Regions from separate parts of the Aneurinibacillus sp. XH2 genome, predicted to be linked through region 1. Evidence: riboswitches for the same ligand, from Rfam matches in the RefSeq annotation. Region 1 holds a riboswitch; each other region holds the start of a gene.
The links. A riboswitch is a leader RNA that binds a small molecule or an ion and turns the genes downstream of it on or off. The one in region 1 is predicted to bind thiamine pyrophosphate.
Positions count from the first base shown of each region.

Region 2: another riboswitch for thiamine pyrophosphate. It lies ahead of thiC (phosphomethylpyrimidine synthase ThiC); the one in region 1 lies ahead of tenA (thiaminase II).
Region 3: another riboswitch for thiamine pyrophosphate. It lies ahead of ACH33_RS19710 (thiamine phosphate synthase); the one in region 1 lies ahead of tenA (thiaminase II).
Region 4: another riboswitch for thiamine pyrophosphate. It lies ahead of thiD (bifunctional hydroxymethylpyrimidine kinase/phosphomethylpyrimidine kinase); the one in region 1 lies ahead of tenA (thiaminase II).

Region 1 covers NZ_CP014140.1:1,845,213-1,852,627, reverse strand. The annotation lists gene ACH33_RS09220 (right-handed parallel beta-helix repeat-containing protein) at 1-1,159, opposite strand, end outside; gene ACH33_RS09215 (response regulator) at 1,298-1,945, opposite strand; gene ACH33_RS09210 (sensor histidine kinase) at 1,949-2,740, opposite strand; gene ACH33_RS09205 (sulfite exporter TauE/SafE family protein) at 3,138-4,052, shown strand; TPP riboswitch at 4,146-4,248, shown strand; gene tenA (thiaminase II) at 4,387-5,079, shown strand; gene ACH33_RS09195 (ECF transporter S component) at 5,076-5,675, shown strand; gene ACH33_RS09190 (ABC transporter ATP-binding protein) at 5,653-7,269, shown strand; gene ACH33_RS09185 (energy-coupling factor transporter transmembrane component T family protein) at 7,220-7,415, shown strand, end outside.
Region 2 covers NZ_CP014140.1:1,684,723-1,692,137, forward strand. The annotation lists gene ACH33_RS08385 (stalk domain-containing protein) at 1,657-2,718, shown strand; gene ACH33_RS08390 (S-layer homology domain-containing protein) at 3,091-4,140, shown strand; gene ACH33_RS08395 (DMT family transporter) at 4,264-4,587, opposite strand; TPP riboswitch at 4,969-5,083, shown strand; gene thiC (phosphomethylpyrimidine synthase ThiC) at 5,248-7,014, shown strand; gene ACH33_RS19185 (hypothetical protein) at 7,011-7,181, shown strand.
Region 3 covers NZ_CP014140.1:2,876,267-2,883,681, forward strand. The annotation lists gene ACH33_RS14260 (DEAD/DEAH box helicase) at 1-1,344, opposite strand, end outside; TPP riboswitch at 1,584-1,698, shown strand; gene ACH33_RS19710 (thiamine phosphate synthase) at 1,877-2,536, shown strand; gene thiO (glycine oxidase ThiO) at 2,533-3,657, shown strand; gene thiS (sulfur carrier protein ThiS) at 3,677-3,880, shown strand; gene ACH33_RS14280 (thiazole synthase) at 3,886-4,650, shown strand; gene ACH33_RS19450 (hypothetical protein) at 4,837-4,992, opposite strand; gene ACH33_RS14285 (2-hydroxyglutaryl-CoA dehydratase) at 5,433-7,091, opposite strand; gene ACH33_RS14290 (BadF/BadG/BcrA/BcrD ATPase family protein) at 7,134-7,415, opposite strand, start outside.
Region 4 covers NZ_CP014140.1:1,216,600-1,224,014, reverse strand. The annotation lists gene ACH33_RS05945 (class I SAM-dependent methyltransferase) at 153-737, opposite strand; gene ACH33_RS05940 (helix-turn-helix transcriptional regulator) at 964-1,362, opposite strand; gene ACH33_RS05935 (restriction endonuclease subunit S domain-containing protein) at 1,523-1,891, shown strand; gene thiD (bifunctional hydroxymethylpyrimidine kinase/phosphomethylpyrimidine kinase) at 2,042-2,854, opposite strand; TPP riboswitch at 2,961-3,061, opposite strand; gene acsA (acetate--CoA ligase) at 3,150-4,871, opposite strand; gene ACH33_RS05920 (S8 family peptidase) at 5,167-6,579, shown strand; gene ACH33_RS05915 (DUF3907 family protein) at 6,738-7,241, opposite strand.

The DNA of each region.
Region 1 (7,415 bases):
AAAACATTCCTGGAGATTGGAAAAATAACTGATAGGCAGGAACCGCTTCTGTCAGCTTTTGAAAGAAAGGGTTTATCGCATAAGGAATACTGCTATGACCTGTATTCGCCATATCAATTCCTTGAAAATTGTCCCAGTAATTCTCTTTTAGTTGATTGTTGCGACTATCAATTCCTTCAGCCTGAATGACATTCGCATAAAACAGGTTGCTGTGGCATGTATTCTGCTGAGCATTTTTAAGCTGCAAACCAATAAAATTTTGATGAATCACGTTATTCCTCAGATCGTTGTTTTGAGATTGCTCAACATACATGCCAACGCGGTTCCCTTCCAATCTATTTCGCTCAATAATAGACGTTTGCACATCATACAAAAGCAATCCTTGGGAATTAACATTTTCACTCTGTTTATAAAATGTGTTTCCAATTACCTGGGTGTTTTTTGCCCCCATAATCATGGCCCCTGTTACATTATAGGAGCCTACATTATGACGAATGATCGTACCGTTTGTGTACATACAATGAATGCCATATCGTGAGTAATCAATACGATTGCTTTCCACTTGATTCAAATTACTATTTTCGAGATAAATACCATCATGCAGGTTCACAACCGTATTTTCTATGATGTTGTTTTGATGGGATTTCCATAAGTCAATGCCGTTTCCTTTTTGCGACATTTTAGCGGGTGGTTCATCCTTTTGTTCCAACCAAATAATCCGTGTTTCTCGAATCGTATTATGGCTAGCATTGCTCAATTGAATTCCAGAAGATTTTGTTTGTATCGCTAGATTTTCCAGGATATTATCATTTCCTGTTATAACAATCGCCGCCGATTCTTTAGATAAAGAATCAACAATCTCTATTCCGGTAAGACGACTGTGATCTGCTTTTATTTGAATAGCAGGCTGCTTGCTTTCATTTCGAATGCGAACCTTACCATTTACTACTTTAAGATGAAGAGGCTTGTCAATAATGATGGGGCCCTTATAGTCTCCAGCCTGTATCAGCAATGTCTCACCAGGTTTTGCAAGTCTGATCAGGTTTTGGAGATTATCTGGGGAACCCTGCTCATTTGCACTCCCTTCTTGATTGGAGAGAAAAGAAAAGATACATATAAAAATTAGACCTTTTATCAGTTTATGGGACAATTCGTTCACCTGCCTATAAACATCCAGTCGTAATTGACACCTCTTCTATTTTAAACCTGTAATAAGAACAGAAAAATGGCTCGAATGAGTCATCTTTGCACTCATCTTCTATGATTTTTCAACGTTACCTTTTATGCCGTTCTTTACTTATTCTACTGTCAACCCATGCCGAACAGCATAAGCAGCCAGCTGTACACGATTATCAAGATGAAGCTTTTCTAACAAATTTTTTATGTGATTTTTTACCGTATTTTCCGCAATCATAAGACGATTCGCTATTTGTTTATTCGTCTCACCTGCCGCTACCCAAGAAAGGATTTCACGTTCTCTCGGCGTCAAAGAACCCGGATCCGGTTCATTAGATGTCTTCTTTGTACGAAAACGATATAACAATCGATTGGCTATTTCTCTCGATACTTCTACATCCTCTCCAAGCAAAGCATGAAGGTATTGTATCCAATCATCCGGCTCCATATTCTTCAATAAATACCCCTGTGCACCGAATTGAATAGCCGTAAACAAATCCTTTACATCATCCGAAACCGTCAGCATGACAACATGGATTCTTGGATAAGCCATTCTGATCTTCCGAACCACTTCCAGCCCATTTAACCGCGGCATATTAATATCGAGCAAAAGTAAATGAGGCTGAAGCTCACCACAAAGCTTAAGAGCTTCCTGTCCGTCGGCAGCTTCTCCAACAATAAAAAAGACTTCGTCGCTCTCCAATACACTGCGGATGCCTGCTCGTGCTAGCGGATGATCATCTGCAATAACTACTCGATATTGCTTCATTTTTTACTTCTCCTTTGTCACAATTAGTTCTGTTCCCCGCGTCTCTCGCTTAAAGAGACGAAAGCTTGCTCCTAGCTGTTCTGCTCGTTCCTTCATCATGAAAACACCATAGTTCTTTACAGATATTGCAGCGCTATCAAACCCACACCCATCATCGATAATTTTCAATTGCCATCCCCCATCTCCCCCTTTAAATTCAATGATTACATGAGAAGCTCCAGAGTGCTTCCGAATATTAGCAAATGCTTCTTGAATAATAGCAAAAAGCTGTATTTCTTCTTTTGGCGTAAATAATTTATGAGGAAGCTCAATGTCTTCCTTTACATCAATTCCTGTTAACGCACTCCACTCCGAAAGCCACTTTGCCAGTCGAGAGGTAAGTACATCTCCCTCCTCAGGTAAAGAACGCAGATTAAAAATCGCCTGTCGCACATGATTATCGATCATTGAGACAGCATGCATTGCCTCAGCAATGTGTCCTTGCTTGAGCTTAATATTGAGAAAGAAAAGAGTTTGCGCAATTCCATCATGAAGTTCAGAAGCGAGCCTTTCTCTTTCCTCATACACAGCCCTTTTCGCTTGTTCCTGTGCTAATCGTTCATTTGTTGCACGAATAATACGAAACATCCATACAGAAAATAAAAGGGAAAGAATAAATGTAAGAATTGTGATATATAGATTTCCCGTTTCCATAGATAAATACTCCAAAAGAAATTCATGACGTATATATTCAAATCCACCTATCAGCAACGTAGGCAAAACAACGGCAAGTACTTGTAAAAGACGATAAGACATAAAGCGTATTCTCCTTTTAACGTTAATCTTAAGTATCCATTTTTATAATAACTTAGTCCTTCACAGATTAAGATAGCTCATCTGGGCTATCACTTTTACTGTAAGAGATGCTATCATTTGCTGCCCGCCAAAGTAAAAACTTCAGGTATCTCCAAAACAAAAAAACACCATCCTTCGTCCCGTTGATTAGAAAAAGAATCGTGTTTTAATATGCGGCCTTTCATCAACCCATCAAAAGACCTTGTTTCTTGGTTCTGTATCTTGGACAAAAAATAACATGGTTATCCAACAGGAACCCCCTTCTATTTCATCATCATATAATACGCACGAAATGATGAAGGATAAAAAAATGTGAACACTTCATAGATAAATTACGTTTATTTAAAGGAGGAGCTTTATGCAACGACTTATCATTTTTGCCATCATTGGATTTTTTGCCCAGTTAGTGGATGGCTCATTAGGGATGGCATATGGAGTCACTTCCAGTTCATTGTTACTTCTATTCGGCATTTCCCCTGCGGTTGCATCTGCTTCTGTTCACATGGCCGAAGTGGTCACTACTGCCGCTTCAGGTGTTTCCCACATTCGTTTTGGCAACGTGGATAAGCGAACCGTTTATCGCCTTATTCTTCCTGGCTCCCTTGGTGCGTTCATCGGTGCTTGCTTTTTAAGTAACTTGCCTGGAAATATGGTTAAGCCTTATATCGCGATTTTCTTGTTTTCTCTGGGTGTTTATGTTCTCTTTCGATTTTTGCTCGCCGGGGTTAAGAAGATTCCCGCCGCTCAAACTAATCGCACTCCAAGTAAAAAATTACTGGTTCCGCTCGGCTTCATTGCGGGATTTGCTGATTCTACAGGAGGAGGTGGCTGGGGGCCTCTTGCTACGCCTGTCTTGCTGTCACGCAATGAACTTGAACCTCGCAAAGTAATCGGTTCTGTAGACACCAGTGAATTTGTTATCGCCTCTTCTGCTACTCTTGGCTTCCTCATATCATTAGGCTTGGAGCAATTCCATTTGGGATGGGTATTCGCATTGATGATTGGAGGGGTGGTAGCTGCTCCAATCGCTGCTTGGCTAGTCCGCAAGATTCCATCTGCTATTCTTGGAGTATTAGTCGGGGGACTCATCATGATTACCAACCTCAAAACATTATTCGAAACCTTTGGTATAAGTTCCAATCATGTTCAAAATTTGATTTATCTTTTTTTCACCTTCATTTGGGCAGGTACTGTAGCATATAACATTTTACGCCACCGAAAACAGATTCAGCAATCAGAGCAAACGGAATGTTTGGCAACCTGTGAGAAGTAATGGAACAAAAAACCGGAATAAGGATTACACGTAAAGAAAGCATTGACAGATAATGAATAACCTGTTATGCTACGAGTAATTTCATAAGAAAAGAATGTCCACTAGGGGTGCCGTTTACGGCTGAGATAAGGTTTTCCTTGATCCCTTTGAACCTGATCTGGATAATACCAGCGTAGGGAAGTGGCAGCGACGAATCATAAGCCGGAATATGCCTTCCGGTTTGTCTGTCTTTGTCTCGCGTGCCGCTCTGCTACCAGGGCGGCTTTTTTAGTCGAGAAATGGCGTCCACAGTTGGGCTTTCTACATTTTTCATATTGTTCAGGGAGGAATGATTATGTCATTTACACAACAATTACGCGAGGCGGCCGATCCGATTTTTGAAGCGATTTTCCAGCACCCGTTCGTACAAGGACTAGCAAACGGCGATCTCAAAAAAGAAGCGCTCATTCATTACGTTAAACAAGACTTTGAATATTTGAACGCGTTTGCCAGAATTTATGGTATCGCCATTTCCAAATGCGAATCGCGCGAAGATATGCAGATGTTCTGCGACCAGCTTCCTGTCGTACTGCACGGAGAAGCGCATCCGCACAACAATCTCTGCCGCGTCGCTGGCGTGCGTTACGAAGATTTGCAAGGGTATCCACTTGCGCCAACGGCCAGCCACTACATCCGTCATATGCTCACGGTAGCGCATGAGGGGACGCTCGGCGAAATTTTGGCCGTGCTGCTTCCCTGCCCGTGGACATACTTAGAAATCGGGCAAAAACTGATGCGCGAAGTAAATCCAGACTCTTCCCATCCATTCTACGAATGGATTACGTTTTACGGCAAGTCAGTTGAAATGACCGTAACCGACAAATTTCGAGCACGACTTGATGAATGGGCATTGAATGCATCCGATAAAGAAAAAGAAAAAATGAAACAGCATTTCCTGACCAGTTGTCAACTGGAATACGCGTTTTGGGAAATGGCATACACGGAAGAAGCATGGCCGGTGAAAATCGGGGAGGCAGCGCGCCGATGAACTGGAAGATGCGTGAAATTGTGCTGGCCGTCGTTCTCTCGATCGCCTGTGGTGTATTATATCTTGGCTGGTCCACCCTCTGGTTGCCCATCTCGGCGCTGGTAGGCCCGGTCGGTGCGGAATTTATGTTCGGCGTATGGGTCGTGGCCAGCCCTCTTGTCGCTTTTATCGTACGCAAACCGGGAGCCGCACTCATCGCCGAAGTGGCCGCAGCTGCTGTTGAAGTGTTCACCGGCAGCCACTTCGGCCTCTCTTCCCTGCTTATCGGCATCCTGCAGGGGCTTGGCGCCGAAATCGCGTTTTTCATGTTCCGTTATAAAAAATATTCGGTGCCTGTGTTAATGCTGTCCGGGGTATTGGCCGCGATCGGAAGCATGGTATATAGCTTACTGGCTAACGGGTTTGCCTATTATACAACCGGTGTGCTGCTCGCCACATTCGGCCTCCGCGTCATAAGCGGTGCCATTCTCGGAGGCCTGCTTGCAAAGATCATTGCCGAATCGCTCGCAAAAACCGGCATTCTTTCTTCCTATGAAATGATGAAACAACGCAGACACCACGGTGGTGACCCGTATGACTCCGCATCTGGCGTGTAAGGATGTCTCCGTCCGATTCTTTGATTCTCGCTTTTTTACGTTAAAGGATGTTACCCTCTCCATTGAGAAGGGAGAAAAAGTTCTCTTCCTCGGACCGAGCGGTTGCGGCAAGTCGACGCTTCTTGCCGCGCTGGCCGGCCTTATTCCTGGCTCTATCGAGGCGGAAATAACAGGCGAAATCGTCCGTCCGGACAGAATTGGCATCATGTTTCAGGACCCTGACGCACAGTTTTGCATGCTAACGGTCGGAGACGAAATCGCATTTAGTTTGGAAAACCGCTGTGTGCCCCGGAACCAGATGGATTCACTCATCGAAAAGGCGATGGCACAAGCTGGGCTATCTTTGCCGAAAGATACTCCCATCGCCACGCTATCTGGCGGAATGAAACAGCGGCTCGCGCTCGCCTGCCTGCTCGCTTTGGACGCGGACACGTTATTTTTCGACGAACCAACCGCCCAGCTCGATCCGCAAGGAAGACAGGAGATTTTCGAGTTATTGCGATCTTTTTCCGATAGCGACGTTACAATGGTATTTGTTGAACACGTGCTGGACGGATTAATTGACTGGATGGATCGCGTCGTTCTGTTCGATGCTGGCGGCCGCCTTATCGGCGAAGGTACGCCAGAGGACGTGCTGTCCTTATATGGGAAAGAAATGGAAGAGGCCGGAATTTGGAAGCCGCGCCTCTTTCCTCATACAATGGAAGAAGTATGCGCCGACCCTTCCCACCCTTTACAAACAGAGTGGTCGTCCCAACTCCAGCGAAGCAAGGCGAAGCATACAACTTCCTCTCTGAGAACGAATGAACCGGTTTATACGGTGCATGATCTGTCGATTTCCTATGGAAAAAAACAAGTGCTCACTTCCATCAACTTCTCGCTGCATGCGGGGGAATGGGTGGCCATCGTCGGAAAAAATGGGGCCGGAAAGAGCACATTGCTCAAAGTGTTGGTTGGCTTGGAAAAATGGAAGCAGGGCGACATTCTGTTTGCAGGCCGGTCGCTAAAAAAATGGCCAACTAAGGCATTGTTCGAACAAGTCGGCTTTGTTTTTCAAAATCCAGAGTTGCAGTTTGTAACCGATCGGGTATATGACGAAGTAGCATTCGGCGGGAAAGTAAGGGGCTGGAATGAAACAGCGCTGCATGAGAAAACGATACGGTTGCTTCAGGAGTTTGCGCTTGAACCGTTCAGCGAAAAACATCCATTTACATTAAGCCAGGGACAAAAGCGCCGGTTAAGCGTGGCTACTATGCTTTTGTTTGACCAAAAAGTACTATTGCTGGACGAGCCTACGTTTGGTCAGGATGCAGGCACGTGTGCGCAGCTTCTTTCCCGCCTCCAACAACGCAAGGAACAGGGTACATCGATTATCATGGTTACCCATGATATGGATCTGGTAGATCAGTATGCGGATCGGGTGCTGTTGCTTGACAATGGAACCATACAATTCGACGGTACACCGTACGAGTTGTTTTCTTCTCAGCTTCCCCTTCCCGGCCTGATTCGTCCGCTGCCGTACGAATGGGAAAGGAGGATAAAAGATGACACACGATTCGGGCTCGTTTCTTACGCGCGTGAATCCATCCGTTAAGCTAACCGCACATCTTCTAATTATGATGTTTCTAATGACCATCGGCGATCCAGGTACATCTGCCTTACTCTGGCTACTTTCGCTTATCATCGGTGTCGCGCTCGGAGGCTGGACATGGCAGTATATAAAACGACGCATCCTGCCAT
Region 2 (7,415 bases), 160 kb from region 1:
TATGTTTATATTTTGGTGTGAGAACTAAAAAAACGTTATGCCGCAAGGGTTCTCATTATGTATGTTTTCATGTAAAATGGGTTTGTAGCTTACCTATGAGGAATTGAAACCAGATTCTTCTTGCGGCAGACGAAAAACCCGAAAAGTTTGTAGCTTACCTATGAGGAATTGAAACTCGTATACTTCGCCAATTCCGCGACCGCGCTCCCCGGTTTGTAGCTTACCTATGAGGAATTGAAACTGATTTATAGAGACTTAAATGGTATCATTAATCATCATTAGATTTATTTGAACGTAGTGGGATATAAAGTTTAACAGTTGTACTTTGTAGTAATTATCTGAACGTAGTGGGAAGAAGGTCGCTGCTTATAGTAGCGGCTTTTTATTTAGAAAAATTTCCCTCATTCCTATCGTAAGAGGGCTTGGGATGTTTAGCTTTTGTACGAGCGAGTGAAAGAGAAGACCCGGCGCAAGGCCGGGTTTTTGTTTGATCACATTTTTGACCACATACTTAGTTTATTTCTTTCCTTTTTATTCTCTCTCCTCTTGCAAAAACTTGAGATAAACAGAGATATTTAATTTTATTTACCTTTGTTTTTCCAAATTGTTTCGCAACCCTTATTCTTATAACATAAAGCAAAAAAATGCTTCGGAGAGAGGAAACGCTTGATATATAAGATTTTTTCTCTGGCCAGAAATGTTTAGACTCATACAAGAGCTCAGGGAAACGCTTGATATATAAGATTTTTTCTCCTTGCGCTGAAGCTCCGCGAGCTTCTTGTTACGCAGGCGGTGAATGCTTCGACTTTTGCGTCTGTTGGGGTCAATCGTAAAATCGTCTACTGCCCACTTTGTGTTGAAATACTTCTTTATGCTTATATGGATAACAGACGTTCACATGCCCTTCCTTTCGGGCCTGATGTGCGCTCGTGGCATATGGCCTGTATGCTCTGGGTGTGTATGAGGAAACGAAGCTTCAAACGTGTACATCATCTTCGAATGGAAAAGCCTCCCCTGCCCCTTTTTGTTTGAAGCAATGCTAACGTAAATCCTGTAAATCCATAGGTTATTCCTCAACTTTCTACAAGTGGTTCGTAATGAAGTATGTATCTGGATTGATAGTATTAGCAGTCATTTTTGTTTTACAATACCATTTTCCAACAAAATAAAGAGTATTAAAATAAAGGGTATTGATGTAAAATATAGAAAATAGAGGCGGTAGAGGTGTTGAATGGTGTTTTCAATAAAAAAGTGGTATCAAAATACAAAAGAAAAGGATAAAATCCGAGTCAATACTTTAGGGAGATTGCTCCATACCTGCACTTTTTTACCTCTAGTCATGTTTTTAATCATGTTCATTCCTAAAAATTATGGGTGGACAGTATTTTTTCTCTTCTCTGTGATTATGATTTTCTTCGGCTATAAAACAGAGGATGCTGTTTTTCGACTTCTAGGTAAATACAGTTTTAAGATTATAAAACAGCCATATTATTATATTATTTCTTTACTTGTGATTTTTAGCTTTGCATACTTTGGATTAGGGATGTTCCATTGAGATTTTTACATACAGTACTTCCTTATCATTAGATCACGTTTTTTACTATGAGAAATTTCCCATTATTGCTTTTAAACAACAGATGAAAGGTTGAGTAAAAAATGAAAAAAGCTTGGGCGATTCTATCAATTCTGGTCACAATGTTAATTTTAGGATCAGTAGAAGCGTATGCATCTGTCGCTTCTCCTCTCACTATTCAAGTCAACGGTTCTACCGTTGCTACGCCACCGGGTATACACGTAGTAAATGGCCAAGTTATGGTTCCTATTCGGTGGGCTGCCGAACAGTTAGGTGCTCGTTCTATCAAATGGGATCCTAAAACACGTGATATATTCATTCAGACAGAAGACGTTACGGATAAGATAGCGAAATTAGCCTCCTATAATAGAGCATTGGAAACATATGAGGCAAGTAAAGAAGCAGAAATGTGGCCTCTTACAGAAAATGCAAAAAAGGCATGGCTTTTTCTTCAAAACCAGCCCTTATTCCATCGCGATCACGAATTGGTTTTGAATCTTCCGGATTCATCTCTTAAACGAGTGATTTCAATTACAGTCAATCGTGAATATGTTTCTTATGCCGTTAATAGTGCGGAAAATCATAATGGGCATTTTTATATTCCTATGGATTGGCTGGAGCAATTATTTTGGGCAGATGTTCAGTATAACAAAGAAACAAATCAACTTTTTATTCAAGCGCCAAACAAAGCGGAGATTGAGCAGCAACTAGCAGCGGTCGAAGATGCTCTTGTTGCTTCTACACCTGAAGAAGCAATGAAGCTATGGGGACGTGGCGAGCAGACACGGAGCGGAGCTCTTCAATACGCTGTATTATCACCAGAGCTTCGGAAAAAGGCTGAAGAACGTGTTCGTGAAAAAAATTGGACAACTGGAGGATCAAGTCCCTGGGTTGGGCCCATCACAGTCAAAGAAGAAAAGAAACTTAGCGAGACAGCCGTAGAATATACAGTGACTTATCCAGAAATCACTTCTTTTGGCTCGACTCTAGGTACTGAAAAATTTATTATCGAAAAACTTACGGTAGATGGTAAAGAAGGATGGTTTATAACAAGGCTGTTGTATGCTAATCCATATTATTCAATCATACCTGGTGAAACACAGCCTATTGAAGAAGAAATAAAGTGGTCTCCATTGCCTGAATAAATCGTTTATGAACCTCTCCCACTTCTATAAGTGGAGGGAGGTTCATTTTTATTTCCAAGTTATTTCGCAACCCTTATTCTAAAAACTAATGCAGGTGTTTTCGAGTTCCATATTGATCGATTGTGCCTGTGAGAAAAAAATATAAGCAAAAACGTAGTCGAATTGTCAATGGTTTATGGTGCATGCTGGAAGATAATGAGGTAAGGGATGTTTAAAAATTTCACAAAACGATCATAGTTTGATAACAATTCATTTTTATAATGTGAAAGGTAACTTCTACGATATTTATATGATAAGTAGAAAGATCCAACGGAAACAAAGAGTGGTGTTTAATAAAGCAGATAACAACCAATTCTATGAAGGAAAGAGGCTATGAAAACGAAAAAAACAGGGATTAAGCAGCTAGTAATGACAGGATTGTTTTCGGTGTCTTTAACAAGTGGATTCGCCCCGTTTTTTTCTGGAACGGCGGAAGCAAGCAGGAATTTTACGGATGTATCCAACGTATCATGGGCAGTACCAAGCATTTATAATCTTTATGAAAAAGGGATAGTAAAAGGAACAACCGCAAACACATTCTCGCCGAACAAAAAGATAACTCGCGCAGAATTTGCTGCGATTTTATCAAGGGCGATAGAAAAAGAAGAAAATATACATACCTTTCCATTTATAGATGTAGCGGAAAGCAGTTGGTACTATAAACCAGTCAAAAAAGCATACCAAATGGGAATCGTTAAAGGTGTATCAGACACCCGCTTCGCTCCAGAGCGTCCGATTACGCGGGAAGAAGCAGCTGTAATTATCGCCCACACGTTTAACTATTCTCATTCCGATCGGCAGTTGCCGTACTTGGACAAAGCCAAAGTGAGTAACTGGGCTATTGATAGCGTACAAGCAGTTGCACAAAGACAAGTTTTTTTAGGAGACGATGGCTATTTCAATCCACAGAAAGAATTAACACGTGCTGAAGCGGCTGTTATATTGCAGAAAGCATTGTTCGGTTCCGTGCCAAAAACAGAACCGGTACGCCAGGTAGCATCTCGTACGGATTCTCGTCTTGATGAGTTGGTGATGCGCAAAGTCGAGCCGTTGCTTGGCACGCCGTATCGTTGGGGTGGTACAACACCTAAAGGATTTGATTGCAGCGGATTTACACAATATGTATACAAATCCCTTGGTGTTGATTTACCACGCACCACAAGCCAGCAATTCGAAAAAGGAACGTCTGTTTCTTTAAAAAACATGCAGCCAGGCGATTTGCTTTTCTTTGATACTGGAGACGGAAAAATATCGCATGTAGGTATCTATGTGGGCCAGGGCCGAATGGCGCATGCAGCCAGTGGTCAGGGCGAGGTGAAGATAAATGATATCGACTGGTATTTGTCTCACTACAAGGTGGTTGGTGTGAAACGATATCTATAGGTATGAACAAAAAAGCGCAGAAGTGTAGGAGACTTTTGCGCTTTTTTTGTATGCCTGGCATGGGTGCTGTCTGTAGGGTGAAAGTCTCGCATGGCGAAGGTAGCAGTCTCTATTTGTCGTATATTAGTGCGCTTCTCCATACAGATTAAGCAGCACAACGCCCAGAATGATAAAAATAATGCCGGTTATTTTTGCCGCCGTCAGCGATTCTTTAAAGAGAAAAACGCCGATAATGGCGATGATCGCTGTTCCCAGACCGGACCAGATAGCATATGCTAAGCTTACATCGATTTTTTTCAATGATATTGTTAAAAAAGAAAGACTGGCCACATAAAAAATGCCCATCATTATGGATGGGAGTATTTTAGTAAATCCCTGTGCAAGTTTCATACATGTCGTTCCGGCGACTTCAAAACCAATCGCAAGAATTAGATAAATCCAATGCATGGATATCTCCCCCTCTCTTATTTTAAGGATAAGTGAACAACTGACTGTTCTCTCGACAGAGCTTTCTGGGTTGAACCGCCAACGAGCATCCATATCTTCATGAGCGTACCCTCCGACAGTTTTCGTCGTACACCATTTTTACCTATTGGTACAGGAATCATTTTACGTAGTAGCTAATTCCCTACCACAACTCCGTATGATTCCGGTATCAAAGAAAAAACGTTCTTACTATACTTATATTATCTTTTGTCTTACTATCCTACAAGGGGATGGTAAGACAAAATTTGCTTGTAAAATTTCCATTTTACAATCTAGTAATTTATTGGTATAATTTTCTTAAGCGCAGGGTCTTTTGGCTGCGCGAAGTTTACAACTGAATCATTTTACTACTAGGGGTGTCCGGGAGTCCGGGCTGAGAATGAAACACGCGTACGTTTCTAAACCCTTGGGACCTGATCTGGATCATACCAGCGTAGGAAAGTAGTTTGCATGCGTAATGTTTGCGTCTTCCCATCTATTGCGGGTGTGCAGATGTTTTGTTAAGAAGAGCCGGGTCCTTGTGAATCCGGCTTTTTTGATATATTCATCCGCGGCACGGTTATGATCCTTGTCTTGTCCTTTTGCAATGTATTCAAATTGGAAAAGGAGGATAAAGGTAGTATGGAACAAGTAAGAAATTTAACTGTCGAAAAATTCCCAAATAGCAAAAAAGTGTATGTGGAAGGGTCAAGGCCCGATATTCGGGTGCCGGTGCGTGAAATTGCCTTAAGCCCTTCAAAAAGCGGAGAGGCGTTGCAGGAAAATAAGCCGGTTCGCGTATACGATACGAGCGGTCCTTATACGGATGAGACGTATAGCGTAAATATAAGGGAAGGATTGCCGAAAATTCGCCGTACTTGGATTGAGGAGCGTGGCGATGTAGAAGAGTATGAAGGAAGAAAAGTAAAGCCGGAAGATAATGGATTTCGTTCGAGTGTCGACCGGGCTGTGCAGGAAGAATTTCCAGGATACACACGCCGTCCGCTTCGTGCAAAGAAAGGAAAAAATGTCACACAGCTTCACTACGCGCGGCGTGGTATCATTACGCCAGAGATGGAGTTTGTCGCTATTCGCGAGAATATGGCCCCCGAATTTGTAAGGCAGGAAGTGGCGGCGGGTCGGGCGATTATTCCAGCGAATATTAATCATCCAGAAAGCGAACCGATGATTATCGGGAGAAATTTTCATGTAAAAATTAATGCGAATATTGGGAATTCAGTCGTTACTTCTTCCATTGAAGAGGAAGTGGAAAAAATGACATGGGCGATTCGCTGGGGTGCCGATACGATTATGGATCTTTCCACCGGCAAAAATATTCATACAATACGCGAGTGGATTATCCGAAATTCTCCGGTTCCGGTCGGTACGGTTCCCATTTATCAAGCATTAGAGAAAGTGGGAGGAAAAGCGGAAGAATTAACATGGGAAATTTATCGGGATACGTTAATTGAGCAGGCTGAACAGGGAGTCGATTATTTTACGATCCACGCCGGGGTATTATTACGCTATATACCGCTCACAGCCAAACGCGTCACAGGAATTGTTTCACGCGGTGGGTCTATTATGGCTGCATGGTGTTTGGCGCATCACCAAGAAAACTTTTTGTATACGCATTTTGAAGAGATCTGCGAGATTATGAAAACGTATGATGTTGCATTTTCGTTAGGGGATGGACTGCGGCCTGGAAGTATTGCTGATGCAAACGATGAAGCGCAGTTTGCTGAGCTGGAAACGCTTGGAGAACTTACCAAAATCGCATGGGAGCATGATGTACAGGTAATGGTGGAAGGGCCTGGACATGTACCCATGCATAAAATTAAGGAAAATATGGATAAGCAACTCGAAATTTGCCAGGAGGCTCCTTTTTATACGTTGGGGCCGTTGACAACAGACATTGCCCCAGGGTATGACCACATTACTTCTGCGATTGGTGCGGCGATGATCGGATGGTACGGAACGTCCATGCTGTGTTATGTTACGCCAAAAGAGCATCTTGGTTTGCCGAACAAGGAAGATGTGCGCCAGGGAGTCGTCACATATAAGATTGCGGCCCACGCAGCGGATCTGGCCAAAGGACATCCCGGAGCACAGGTGCGCGACGACGCTCTTTCAAAGGCGCGGTTTGAGTTTCGCTGGTACGATCAATTCAATCTTTCGCTTGACCCGGAAAGGGCGAGGGAATACCATGATGAAACACTGCCGGCGGAGGGAGCAAAGAACGCTCATTTTTGTTCCATGTGCGGCCCAAAATTTTGTAGTATGCGCATTACACAGGACATTCGGGCGTATGCGGAAAGCAAAGGATTGGATATGCAAGACGCACTGAGTGAAGGGATGAAAGAAAAGGCCAGGGAATTCCGTGAAAGTGGAAGTGAAATTTATCGGTGAAACAAGTAAAAGAAATTGAAAATCGGATCGCAGTGCTATCGAGAGAGATTCTTTTGTTAAAGAAGCAGTTACGGACGATACAGGATACATGTAAACATGATTTTAAAGAAGACGCGTATGTGCGGACATGCAAAAAGTGCGGATTCTCTGAGGCGCTTTATTATTAAGAGTTCAAGAGCTAAGCAAGCTTGAAGGCATCTGCAAAATTTATAATGGCAGATGCCTTTACGTCTTTGGTAAAATTACCTATCTTTTGTTGCTAGAAATCTAGGTGTACTGCTCTAACAGAGTTTCCAATTAACAATATCAGATGGAGGCGGTAACGAGTGTTACCCGTCTTAGAGAGAAAAGAATCAGTCATATTTTGATATTGAAAAAAAAGTTCTAATTGACAAAAAACA
Region 3 (7,415 bases), 1.0 Mb from region 1:
CTTGTATATTTCTTCTATCTTGCGGCGGCGTTCTTTGCGCAACTGCTTTTCCCGTTCAAGCCGCATTTTCTTTTTATAACCTGGCTTTACTTTCGGCGGCTTCGCTTTGGCGCGTCCGCCCTGGCGCTTCTTCTCCGTCTCCTTCGCTGCGACCTGCTCCGTTGTTTTCGCTTCCTGTGCCTCTATCGTGACCGCTTCGTCCCGCTTGCGCAGTTTTCGTTCCTCACGTGGCTTGCCGCCAAGAAACTTCTGCTCCACGCCGCCGCTAATCGCCCGAGCGAAGCGGTTGAACCACTGCTTCTGGCGCGGCGAAACTAAAGAAATGGCTTCACCTTGCTGCCCGGCCCGGCCAGTACGTCCAACACGATGAATATAACTTTCTAAATCGGAGGGCATATCGTAATTGAATACATGGGTAATCCCTTCCACATCAAGGCCACGCGCCGCAATGTCTGTAGCGACAAGATACTGGAATTTGGCCTGGCGGAACCGCTCCATAATCTGCTCCCTTTTCTTCTGGGTCAAATCGCCATGCAATGCCTCCGCTTCGATTCCGTTTTCTTGCAGGCGACGTACCAGTTCATTTACCCGTTGTTTTGTATTAGCAAAAATCACAGCCAAATACGGACGGGCCTCCTTGACAAGTTCCATTAACACATCCGATTTATCGCTCTGATTTACTACATAATATGATTCTTTCGTATTTTCTGCCGTAATCTGCCGCTTTTCAATCCGCACAATTTGCGGCTGATTCATAAAACGATGAGCAAGCTTACGTACCGCATCCGGCATCGTCGCCGAGAACAATAATACTTGCTTTTTCTGCGCCGTCTGAATGAATACCTCTTCCACTTCTTCCAAAAAACCCATCTCTAGCATTTTGTCCGCTTCATCCAGCACGAGCATTTTGATGCGGCCGAAATGTAGCGTTTCTCGGCGCAGGTGATCAAGAATACGCCCCGGTGTACCGACCACGATATGCACCTGGCCGGACAACTTGCTAATCTGGCGCGCAATATCCTGTCCGCCGTGTAACGACAATACATGTACGCCCAAATACTTGCCCAAATCGGCAACGTCGTCTGCAATCTGAATAGCAAGCTCCCGCGTCGGCGTCATAATCAGCGCCTGCACATCTTTCTTTTGTATCTCTAACATCTGAAGCATCGGGATAACGAAAGCGGCGGTTTTACCCGTTCCGGTCTGCGCCTGACCAATAACATCTTTGCCTTGAAGCGCAAGCGGAATCGCTTCTTTCTGAATCGGTGTCGGTTCTTTATAATACAGATCCGCAATCGCTTGCAGAATTTCCGGTTTTAACTGAAAATCCGCGAATGAACTCATAGCTTCCTTCCTTTCTTCGCAAAAACAAACTATTTTTTATTCTACCCGAATTCTCTTAATTATTTCTACCCAAAAAAGGAAAACAGGAACAAAACTTCCCGACGTTTGCTCCTATTCTTCATTCTTTCTAAAAATCGAAAATTAATTCTGAATTTTATTGATATAAACTCATTTTATAATAAAAGCATCTTCACATGCTTTTCTAAATCTATTATAATGATAAAAAAATATTATATAGAAAGCACTACTAGGGGAGCCCGATGAGCCGGGCTGAGAATGAAACGCGATGAAGTTTCTAAACTCTTGGGACCTGATCTGGTTCGTACCAGCGTAGGAAAGTAGTAGGCATTTAATCCATTCGTTACTGTAACGTACAGGCCGGGTCCCAGCATAAGATCCCGGCTTTTTTTAATGTACAATGACTAAGATTTAGGAATAAAAACTCCGCCTCTTCTTCCTGCGCTTACGCCCACCGTCCATTTCTTCCTAAGGAAGCGTGTGGAACGGGAGCGAGATATAAAGAGGTATGCAAATGCAAAAACATGTTTTTCACGTAATCAGTAGCGGCAAACAATCGCTCGTTGAAGCAAAACAAATCATTGCAAATATTCATCCCTATATTGATGCCTTCCACTTGCGGGAAAAGCAGCGAACCGCACGCGAACTATGGGAGTGGACGCAAACGCTCGGCAAGGTCGGACTTACGCGCGAAAAACTAATCATAAACGACCGGGCCGATGTTGCCCTTGCAGCTGGAGCTGTCGGGATTCAAACGGCTTATCACAGCCTTCCAGCCCCGGTTATGCGCCACCTCGCCCCTTCTCTCCTTCTCGGTGTCTCCGTACACAGCGTAGAGGAAGCAAAGGCGGCAGAAGCAGCAGGGGCGAATTATGTATTATTCGGCCACGTGTTTGCCTCCGCTTCCAAACCAGGACAGGCAGGCCGTGGGCTAGCGGCGCTTCGGGAAGTAGTGGAAATCGTTTCCATTCCCGTCATTGCCCTTGGAGGGATCACACCAGAAAATACAGTAGAGATACTTGCAACCGGCTGCACCGGCATCGCGGTACTGTCAGCTGTCATGCAAGCGAAGGAACCTGTGCTTTCTGTGCAACAATTTCAACAGGCCATCAGCCAGGTACGAACATCTCCACGTCACGTCTGGCCGACGGCAAAAACGGAGGGATCACATTGAAAAAACAACAGGACGCCGTCATTATCGGCGGCGGAATTATTGGCGTCTCCATTGCCTATCAGTTGGCCAAGCGCGGAAAAACAGTCACCGTTCTTGAAAAAGATACCATCGGCGCGCATGCTTCGAGCGCAGCAGGCGGCATGCTAGGAGCGCAGGTCGAATTTTCTGAGCCGGGACCATTAGTAGAGCTTTCTCTACGCAGCCGCAGCCTATTTCCCGATTTGCAACAAGAACTATACGCTGTTTCAGGCATTGATATCGGACTTAATCATGCGGGAATGTTGCGTGTTGCTTGGACAGAAGAAGAAGGCGACATGCTAAAACATCGGGCAAGTTGGCAGCATGACCTGGGCCTGCGTGTCGAATGGCTGGATCGAACCGAAGTAAAACATATTGAACCCGCTGTCAGCGACGAAATGAACGGAGCGCTCTATTTGCCGGATGATACGCAAGTGTCCGCGCCGGATCTTACACGCGCATTCGCTGTCGCCGCCGTCAAACACGGAGCTACGATTCTCGAGCGTTGTGAAGTGCTGGATATCGAAGTCGCCGATGGACAGATCACCAGGCTTAGCACTACGCAGGGGCCATTTACAGCCGAACATTACGTGCTCGCCGCCGGAGCCTGGAGCGGACGAATCGCGCGTAAACTTGGCCTATCTGTTTCCGTTTTTCCGATCAAAGGCGAAGCGTTCTCCGTACTATGCATGCCGCAGCCAATCCAGAAAACCATTTACTCACACGGATGCTACATCGTTCCGAAAAGCGGCAATCGCTTACTCGTCGGTGCATCTTCCGCGGACTGTGGATTTGACGAGCGCTTGACTTTAGGCGGTTTGCAGGAATTGATGACGAAAGCGGTGCGTCTTCTGCCGGCGCTCAAAGATTGCACGCTCGAAAAAACGTGGGTTAGTTTGCGCCCACAAACCAATGACGGCCTCCCTTATTTCGGTTCTGTCTCTTCCTGCAAAAATTTGCTAATCGCCACAGGACATTACCGTAATGGTATTCTTTTGAGTCCCCTGACCGGGGAGATCATCGCGCAAATGATTGCCGGGGAGGCTCTGGACGTTGAACTTGCCCCCTTTTCCGACAAACGTCATGTCCCTGTAACTTCATAAGAGAGGAAGGTGAAGCCGCATGACTTTGACAATCAACGGCGAAACGCAAACCGTTCCCGACACAATTGAAAACGTACGGCAATTGCTTGAGTACTTACACATCCAAAACCGCATCGTTATTGTGGAAGTGAACCGCGAAATTTTGCAAAAGGAACAGCACGCCGTAACTAGGCTTTCAAACGGCGACACGATTGAATTAGTACACTTTGTTGGTGGAGGTTGATACATATGCTTAAAATTGGTCCCTACGAATTTTCATCCCGCCTGCTGCTCGGCACAGGAAAATTTCCAGATTTTGAAGTGCAACGCCGCGCGGTGGAAGCTTCGGAAACGGAAATTTTGACATTTGCCGTTCGCCGGATGAATATTTACGACCCAGCACAACCGAACTTTTTGGAACAGCTCGATTTAACCAAATACAAACTTCTGCCCAATACAGCCGGAGCCAGCACAGCGGAAGAAGCGGTTCGCATCGCTCGTCTGGCGCGCGCATCCGGATTGTGTGACATGATTAAAGTAGAAGTGATCGCAGATACGAAAACTTTGCTGCCGGATCCACTCGCCACGCTAGAGGCGACTAAAATCCTTGTAGAAGAAGGATTTGTCGTATTGCCATACACAAATGACGATCCGGTGCTGGCCCGCCGCCTGCAAGAAGCCGGGGCACATGCGGTGATGCCAGGCGCATCCCCGATCGGCAGCGGACAGGGAATCCTTAATCCGCTTAACATCAGCATCATCATCGAAGAAGCTACCGTGCCAATCATTATTGACGCCGGAATCGGCACGCCATCCGACGCAACGATTGCGATGGAACTCGGCGCGGATGGTGTGTTGTTGAACACGTCAGTCTCCGGCGCACAAGACCCTGTAAAAATGGCGGAAGCCATGAAACTGGCTATTCAAGCCGGACGACTGGGCTTTGAAGCGGGTCGAATTCCGAAGAAACGATATGCCCAAGCTAGCAGTCCGATGGAGGGCATGGTTAACTAAATCAATCATTCGGATCGTTTATCCAAATATTTCTCCCATCATTGATGTGATGGGAGAAATATCTTTTAGAGGGTAACGAGCATGGCTATCCCCTTAGCCACTAATACCATTAATGTAACAATTTCCAAAATCATCGAAAAACGTGTGCTTCTTTCCATCCACATGCACCACTCAATTTTCATGTTTTTATTCTTTACCACCTATCACACTCATCTGAACCTTATATTTCCCTGAGCGTTTCCCCACTCCATCCCGACGTCGTTTCTCACATCTCTTCTCCCCTTCAAATTCTTTATCAAATTCATCATCATAAAACGCAGAAAATGCTGGCGACTTCTCCACTCCAAAAGTGACTCTACAGCGTCAATTCGACGTTTCGATCATTTATGGCAAAATAAAAAACCTCCAAAAAAATATGGAGGCTTTACTTTAAGGAATTTTTTTAACCGAATAGCCCAAAAGTCTCCCGCTTCGATAAGCGGTGAGATGAATGGGCTTCGGATAAGGACAAGCGTTAGCCTGTTCAGTTATCCAACAATTTGGTAAACTAAAAATATGATATTCTTCGACAACTGGATATATGAGGTTGCATGGAGAAATGAAAAATGCGAAAACCAAGCGATCCCTTCCATGCGTAAAATATCCAAGGGAATGAAGAACTCCGAAACGTCGGACATCTAGGGTAGGGACTACCCGAAGTAACGCTCAGGGAGAAGAAAGGTTGCTTTCTTCGTGGAGCTGAGAAGCCCCCACCTCTAAGCGAAGCGCAGGTGGTGGGTAGTTCACACTCCTTCTATTTCCTCTTTGTTGCGTCGGAAGAACAATTCGCCTGTAAACCTGCACGTACCATATACCGCATTCGCCGCCGTACAAGCAACGACGTGACGGCTTGTTTGCAAAGGATGGATAAACTTTGAACGAGTCGCTACCTTCTGAAGCTGTTCGACCGTAAAACCTTTTTTCGTTAATGCTTCGTTAAACTCCTGCTGCGCAGCCTGTTTTGCCTTAAATAGCATCATCTGCACTCTGCTGTATACATTAATCGCTCCGTCTCCCGTCGTTTCAATCGGAAGAAAGATCGTTTCGGGATACTTCTCAGTAATCAATGACTGAACCCCGTCGGATACCCCGGAAGACGGCATGCATCCAAATGGCTTAACGGAGATGGTCATGTTTACTTTTCGTTTTTTCACATTAAGGATTAACTTGCCTACTTCCATATGCCCTTCCCCGCCGCGCAAGTGATTGTCATAGTGTTCATGGGCAACTCGGGCAATCTCATCCATGTCAGGTAAATGGTAATTATACAAACCGATTATCTTGGCGTACATCTGAAACATGATCCGAAGAGCACGATCAGCCACCCATAACATACGCAAATGCAAAATAGGTTTTTTTCCCTGCAGGCCGTAACGTCCAGAGTCCGACTCGCGCAGATTCATTCGCCTCAGAGTATCATAGCGACCCTCCCAGATAAGATACAGAATCCAAGCTGTCACTGACTGTACGTCGACTTCAGCCCCTTCCTGCTCCAGAAAACGCTGCAATTGATAATTGCCGTCCCCTTCTGTTGTCATGGCCCAAAACTCACCGATAATGCTTACTTTAGGCTTTACCTGTGTCCGGTCTACCCGAACAGCTTGCAATTCCTTACGGCATCTAATGAGCGCTGGAATGAGCCACCTCCGCCTGCTTAAGGCGTCATACAAGTGTTGTTTGCAACGGCTTAAGGCTGCCTCCGTCGCGCCTTTTTCCACTTCATAAGGACGAATACGGTACCCTAATGCATTCAAAATGTCTCCTAAAAGAACCGCTTTTAGAAAACTGATGAAAAAGGAAGTGTCTAATTTGAGGGCTGATTCTCCACCAGTTGCCTGCTTTAAACCGTCTTGCTGCTGAAACAACAGAACACGAAAACCGTCAAATCCAGCATCCCGCAAGGCCTTCCGGTACTCCGTGACATAAGTGCCAAAGCGACAAGGGCCGCAGGAACCGCTAGTAATAAACAGATAGTTGCGGATGATTTCCTCTTTCGATTTCCCTTCCACATCCCGCAAATAACACAGGTATTTGATTAAATTGCCTACAGTGAAATATGTCGGGTTGCACTGCCCACGGTTGCCAAACTCCTTGCCGAACCGAAGCGACTCGTTGTCCGGGCAGTCCAAATGCTTGATCTGATATCCCAACCCTTTTAGAGCGCCCTCTACCAGATAATCGTGAACCATCGTCAGTCCACCAAACAAAATAGTCGTGGTCGCTCTGTCTTTAGCCAAAAACTGGCGGGGAACCGGATCAAACCATTGGTTCTTTTTTTGCTGATGTAAACCCAACTCTTTTTCCAGTTCTATCTGAAACCGACGCAATTCGTCTTCGTGAGAATGCTGAACTTGGAATTGACCATTGTCCTTGGTGTTTACAGACTTCCCTATCCTATTCATTGATGTACTCCACTCCTTGTCTTAATAACATTCAGACATGTTTTAATTTCCTGTTTTGGAAATACTTCCTTCCACATATAACTCAATTTGTTTGGTTTGTTGCCGATTCAGCAGCTCGGCGCGTTTTTGTTCAAGACGCTGCTGCAATTCTACCTTTTTCTGAGCCATATCCTGTAGACGCTCTTCGTTAAGTCCCAGGCTATGAGCATATGTCTTCACCCGAATCTTAATCGAACCGCTTGGTTTATTGGCATCAATGTCATGCAATGCCGAATAAGGGGTACCTGCGGTTGAAATAATCGAATCAATCAACCCATAGGTAGG
Region 4 (7,415 bases), 630 kb from region 1:
CTTGTTTGGTCGACACCCTTGTCTTAAGCTAATGGCTACTACTGCTTTCGCCATTCGGGACTTGAACCCTGGAGATGACGCCCATGCCAGGCGCATCACCAAAAATAGCCAAAGGAAGGACTTCCTTTGGCTATTTTATGTAATCAAATGGATTATTGCTTAATGGCATAAAGGCTCAGGTACGGTTCGTCTCCGCCTCCTGTATTCGTCCTATCAAAAATGCGGAAGCCATGCGAACGCAAAACATTCTGAATCTCCTCTTCTCCATACAATTGGTGAAAGATATTGTCAATAACCACATCTCCTTCACCCAGACGGTAAGAAGAAAAAAATACACCACCCGGCTTTAATACTCGATATACTTCATCTAAAGCCTTATGTAAATCCTCTTTTGTAAGATAAATGAGTGAAGCGTTCGCCCACACACCGTCATACCGTTCGCTTCCCGTCGGAATATGGCGGAAATCCCCTTGAATAAATTCCACACCCTGGACTTTTTGTTTGGCCTGCTCAAGCATAACTTCGCTAATATCAAGCCCTTGCACCTGCAGGTCATACCGCTTGAGCCGAAGCGCATCATGCCCCGCGCCGCAACCGAGATCCAACACGCAATTACCGCCCAGAAGCATTTGAAACGCTGAAATAAATTGTATCGTCAGTTCATGATGACGCCATTTCACCCCTGTCTGATTGGCCAGTTTATCAAAAGAAGCCCGATTCCGCTCTACGTAATCCATGCTTTCACCTCCCGCCCCTTTTCCTCAATTCTAGCTAATTAAGGAATAGAATGCTACATGCTGTGAATAGAAACGAGGGATGTAGGCTCATTCACGTGCCATAAGGCACGCCTGAGTCTAGCGTAAATTCCTCTCATGACTGAAGTCACGAGCATCCTTTACGCAAAACATGAAATTTGAAACGGCTGATATACACCTGAAGCACTTCTGCTTTCTTAAAAATAATCTACTTTTTGTTTTCGGTTGAAGAAAATAAAAGCCGTTCATACATGCTAAAAAAACGCTTCAATGTGTATTGATACTTTTCTAAGGCTTGAGACCACGTATCAAGGTATTCATTTCCTACATCAGTGATAGAGTACATCCTTTTGGGAGGTCCCCCGCTGGAAACTTCCCAACGTGATTGCACAAATTTTTCACTCTCTAACTGCCGCAAGATCCGGTATACATAACCAGGATCAATAGAAGAAAATCCGAATTCTACCAAATCATGAACAATTTGATATCCATAGTTACTCATCCGGCGGAGCAAAAGCAAGACACAGGGTATCAGTAAATTTTTCGGCGCGCTCGCGCTACAGACGTAAACTTTATCTTTACTATGTTCGTTTTTGCTATTCCCCATAACATACTTCTCCCCCTTATCGTGTCCTATTCATTTCACTATACGAACAACCAAACAGAAAAATAACATATATTTTTTAATTTTTTAAAGATTTTTGTTTGTATATTTTACCTACCATACGTAATATAAAAGTGAGAGATTAAAAACAGGAGGGATTCGCGTGGCATCCAATCAAACGTTCGATCCAGTGCAAATGTGGAAGAGTTGGTACGACCTTGTGGAAAAAACTTTCGGGAAAACGATAGACGATTTCATTAAGACAACAGAATACGCGTCTATGATCGGAGAATATCAAAAATGGTTTTTTTATTCCCAGGAGCAATACAAGAAGATGGTAGACCAAATTCTCAATGAAAATAACCTGCCCAGCAAAGAAGAAATTGCCCGCGTCGCCCAACTGGTCATCCAGTTGGAAGAAAAGGTGGAAAAACTGGACGAAAGATTGGATGATGAAATATTGTCAACACTGAACGAAATCAAAGAAACACTGAAAAAGAGTAAAAACGCAAACCAAAAAGCAACAATATAAATATTCAGTAAAATTTCAGTAAGATTCTATAAATAAGGCGAGAGGTCAGGAATAGGCAACAAAAAAGACACGAGCCTTTTCTGTTACGAGCCTGACCCCTCATTTCTTCTTTCTATACTTACTGCAAAACACGCCCATTTATTTCATGCCTTAAACATCGTTGCTTCCTTCTCTTCGGTACGCCCAATGGTTGGTTGGACCGTGGCCGTGTCCGATACCGAGCGGATGACTAATAGCGGCCGTAATGAAGACCTTTGCCTGCTTTACTGCCTCCCGAACGTTTTTTCCAGAGGCGAGCCCCGCCGCGATGGCGGCCGCAAACGTGCAGCCGGTACCGTGCGTATGCTGCGTATGGAATCGTTCAGCGGACAATTCTACAAACTCGCGCCCGTCATACAACAGGTCGGTCACAATGTCGTCTGTGCCGTGTCCACCTTTAATTACTACATGTTGCGCCCCCCAATCGTGAAGCAATTTAGCCGCTTCTTTCATCTCTTCTTTCGTTTCAATCTTTTCCATGCCTGTCAACACTTTCGCCTCCGGAAGATTAGGAGTAACGACCGTCGCAAGCGGCAGCAGATGTTCCTTGACGGCAGCCACCGCTTCCGTAACTAACAAAGGGGCACCTCCTTTGGCAACCATGACCGGATCGAGCACATAATTACGCACATTATATTCCTTGAGTTTTTTTGCGACCGTTTCAATAATGATGCTATTAAATAGCATCCCCGTTTTTACTGCGTCCGTCCCGATATCCGAAAGCACCGCATCCATTTGCTGCGCGATAAACTCAGGAGGAACTGGAAACACGCCGTGTACCCCCTGCGTATTCTGTGCCGTAAGTGCGGTAAGTACGGACATGCCGTATACACCAAGCTCCTGAAATGTCTTTAAGTCCGCCTGAATACCGGCGCCGCCGCCGCTATCAGACCCTGCTACTGTTAGTGCTTTATGCACTGTCATTATACACACCTCTCTTCGCTGTCTGCTTCCTGCATTTTCCCTTCATATACAAAAAACGCCCCCCGGTGGAGTGGCGTGTGAGATGCATATATAAGCGCAGCTACGCGGCATCACCCGTCCACTTCCCTCCGCCGGCATTATCCGGATCAGGTTCTAAGGGTCGAAGCAAGCGCTTCTCTCAGCCCAAGAGCTCCCCTAGTGGCGGTTTTCGTATTGAGTTCATTCCAATGGTACTCCTTCTACGCCAAAGCGTCAAGAAGAACCAGAAAAGAATCATCCTCTCTTTTTGACTCTTTTACTCTTCCATAGTCGACAGATCACCAGTCGGCAGACCAAGCTCCCACGCTTTTAGCACACGACGCATAATTTTGCCAGAACGCGTCTTTGGAAGCTTGTCGCGAAATTCGATCTGGCGCGGTGCCGCATGTGCAGCAAGACGCTCTTTAACGAAAAGACGAATTTCTTCTTTTAGAGCGTCACTCGCCTCATATCCTGCACGAAGCGTAATAAACGCCTTAATAATCTCTCCACGCACCGGATCCGGTACCCCGATTACGCCGGCTTCTGCCACCGCCGGATGCTCTACCAGTTTGCTTTCAACCTCAAATGGACCAACACGTTCGCCGGACGTATTAATGACATCATCCACGCGCCCTTCAAACCAGAAATAGCCGTCTTCATCCATATACGCAGAATCACCAGAAATATACCAACCAGTTCTAAAGTATTCTTCATACTTAGCCGGATTGTTCCAGATTTGGCGCATCATAGCCGGCCATGGTGGCATAATCGCGAGGTTCCCCATTGTATTCGGCGGCAATTCATTGCCTTCGTCATCAACAACCGCCATCTTAATGCCGGGCAACGGCTTCCCCATCGAACCCGGACGAATCGGCATGGAACGGTAGTTTGCGCAGATGGTCGAACCCGTTTCTGTCATCCACCAGTTATCATGAATACGTAGGTTCAGCACATCCAATCCCCAGCGGATAACTTCCGGGTTAAGCGGCTCTCCCGCTGAAAGAATATGCCTCAAATGGGAAAGGTTATACCGTTTCGGCAATTCATCCCCTTCACCCATCAGCATACGAAATGCGGTCGGCGCACTGAACCACACGTTCACTTTATATTTCTCCAGCGTAGCGTACCAATCGGCTGGCTTAAAGCGTCCACCGCGCAGCACAACCGTCACACCGTTCAACCACGGCGCCCACATACCCGCTGATGTTCCGGTTACCCATCCCGGATCCGCCGTACACCAGTAAACATCACCTTCGCGCAGGTCGTATACCCATTTTCCGGACAGGTATTGATGCACCATGGCATCATGCACCTGATAAACGCCTTTCGGCTTACCGGTGGAGCCCGATGTGTAATGCAACAGCATGCCTGATTCACGCTCTACCCACTCGATTATATATTCATCGGATATGGACATTAGTTCCTGATACAACGTTTGATTTTCTGCTGTTTTTCCTTCGGCTCCGACAAGAATCACGTGTTTTAATTCCGGCAATTCCTCCACAGGAATGCGATACAGCAAGGACTGTGTCGTTACGACAGCCACGGAACCGCTGTCCAGCAAACGATCGCGCACCGCATCCTCCATAAACGCTTCAAACAGCGGACCCGCGATGGCACCGATGCGTACAATTCCAAGCAAAGCAATATACAGCTCGGGACTGCGCGGCATAAAAATAAAGACCCTGTCACCTTTTTTTACACCTTTCGCCTTCAATCCATTAGCGAATCGGCAGGACAACTGACGCAACTCCGCGTACGTGTATCGTTCTTCCCGCTCTCCATCCATATAAAGCAACGCGATCTTATCGCCATTTCCTGTATCTACATGCCTATCAATCGCCTCGTATACAATGTTTACGTTTCCTGTTTCATGCCAGGAAAAATTCTTCTCCACTTCTTTCCAATCCATGGTACGAACGGCTTCCTCGTAATTTTTTAAATTTGCCGTTTCGTCAAGCATCATAATATCCTGTAGTCCTTCTTTTGTAGCCATGATTTCTACCCCCATCCCCAAACGAATGCAATTTTCCCCAAGCCCTTATCGTTCTATCTATATGTCTTGGTGTTTGTATACATCTTGTTATATAACAATGTACTACATGTATTCGACAAAATAAAGCGTTTACCTTTTTAAAATTATGATTTTTTATATTTATTTTAGTTTTCATTGATGTTTCCTTTACGCTTAATATGCTGTTAAAAGCAGCTGTTAAAATTCACCGTTCATACGATCGAGGTGCCAGCCAAACGCTATACCTAACCGCACGCTTGCGGAAAGGAGGATAGCTATGAGAAACTTTACTCGATACGCGGTAGGCGGGCTGGCTGTCATTTTTGCGGGTGCTTGCTTTCTTCTGGCCCAGCCAGAACAAAGCGAAGCCCCTCCAAAGAAACCGGACACTTCATCTGTTTCACAACAGACAAAACCACATAAATTTTACCGCATTAACTACATCAGCGGACTGAATGAAACACGCACCAGGCTGAACAATAGTGAACACGTCATCACAATTCATCACAACAGCAATGAAACAAGCCACTACATGAAACGCGAAGTGACCGTAAAATTCAAGCGTCCGCCTTCTCCCACCGAGCTCAAACAAATGATACAGGCAATTAACGGCTGGGAAAAAGCGCGATTCGGCAGCATGTATATTTTCAAATCGCGAACCATGTCTGCCGACGAACTGATCGCATATTTCAACAAGCGGCCAAACGTGCAGTTTGCGGAGCCAAACTATCTTTTGCTTCCCAACGCAACGCCAAACGATATGCTTTATCCACGCTACCAATGGAATATGCCTGCCATTAACATGGAACAAGCTTGGGACATTAGCAAAGGGCGAGAAAACGTCATCATCGCGGTCATCGATACAGGGGTCGATCTGACGCACCCCGAATTCCAGGGCAAGCTTGTCAAAGGCCATAATGTGCTCAACGACTCCGATCGCCCTCAGGACGATAACGGCCACGGCACGCATGTCGCCGGAATTATCGCTGCCAAAACAAACAACCGTGAAGGAATTGCAGGCATTGCTTGGAACAATAAAATTATGCCTATTAAAGGTATTGGAAGCGACGGAAGCGGCTCATCGTTCGATATTGCCCGCGGTATCATTTGGGCAGCCGATCACGGAGCCAGCGTAATTAATATGAGTGTGGGCAATTATCACCCGTCTAACGTACTACATGATGCGATCAAATACGCATTTAGTAAAAACGTTGTCATGGTGGCGGCCAGCGGAAACGATCACACCTCCCAACCGAGTTTTCCCGCCGCATATCCGGAAGTTATCAGCGTCGCTGCGATTGATTGGCAAGGAAATCAGGCGAATTTTTCGAATTACGGTTCCTACATCGACGTAGCGGCGCCAGGCGTGGATATTCCAAGCACATATGTGCAGGGTGACTACGCCTCCCTTTCCGGTACTTCCATGGCGTGCCCACATGTCGCCGGGTTAGCCGGGCTTATTCGTTCGCTAAACCCGGAACTAAACAATAGCGAAGTTATGAAAATTATACGTGCAGCTACCTGGGACGCGGGTCAGCCTGGCTGGGATCATTATTACGGATACGGCATTGTAAACGTACCCCACGCCCTGCAGTTGGCCGGCACCCACACGCAAAATACCACGCCTTCAGCCACTAAACCTACACAAAAAAATACATTCTGGGAACAGCTTCAGAAATTGTTTCCATGAGAAAAGCGCGCGGGCAAACGTTTCGTAACTTTTTCTTCTCTAAACTATAAAAAAAGAAAGTATATTACTTTTTACACTTTAAAGCAAAATATACTTTTTTAAGTAATAAAAACCTCCGTCATCCCGAAAGCGGATAACGGAGGTTTTCATTTAACTGTTTAATGTGTTGCACTCATACGCTTCATAGTTACGTAATCTGTCTCATAATATTGAAGCTCGTCACGCAAATATTCGAATACCTTGGACATTCCTAACGTCAGCGCTTTCAATTCCGGCGTCACTTCTTTGTGGAAGATAATCGCATCGCGACCTGTGTACGAATTGCGTCCATCTTCCTCATACACTTCCCCTTTAGGATAGAAAAATAAGTTCACACACGTATGGTACACCAAGTAGAGGGCCTCTTCCGCAAATTCTTTGTTGAAACGGGCACGTCGCAAACAAATACCTAATTTTTCATACGCATTCTCACAATTGACGAGTAAATGGCGGAGATCTGACAGGTAATCCCGGTAATATGACTCATACTGTTCAGGGTCTGAAGACGCTTGCACAAGCTGATTTAATGTTGTGGTGTTCAAAAATTTCTCCAATTCCATACAAACCTTTTTCAGCCTGTTGTAGGACTCCTCACAGATTTCTTTCAACTGAGTCTCTGGCATAAGACACCCTCCAATCTTATAAGATTTCTCTTCCCTCTTACATTGAATTGTAACAAATTTGTTACAACTAACCTAGCATTATTTCGCTAAAAAATAATGTTTAAAAATTCTTAATTGTTTATCCCGATCACTAGAATAGCTGCCGATCTTCTTTCCGTCCGCTTCTAATAATTT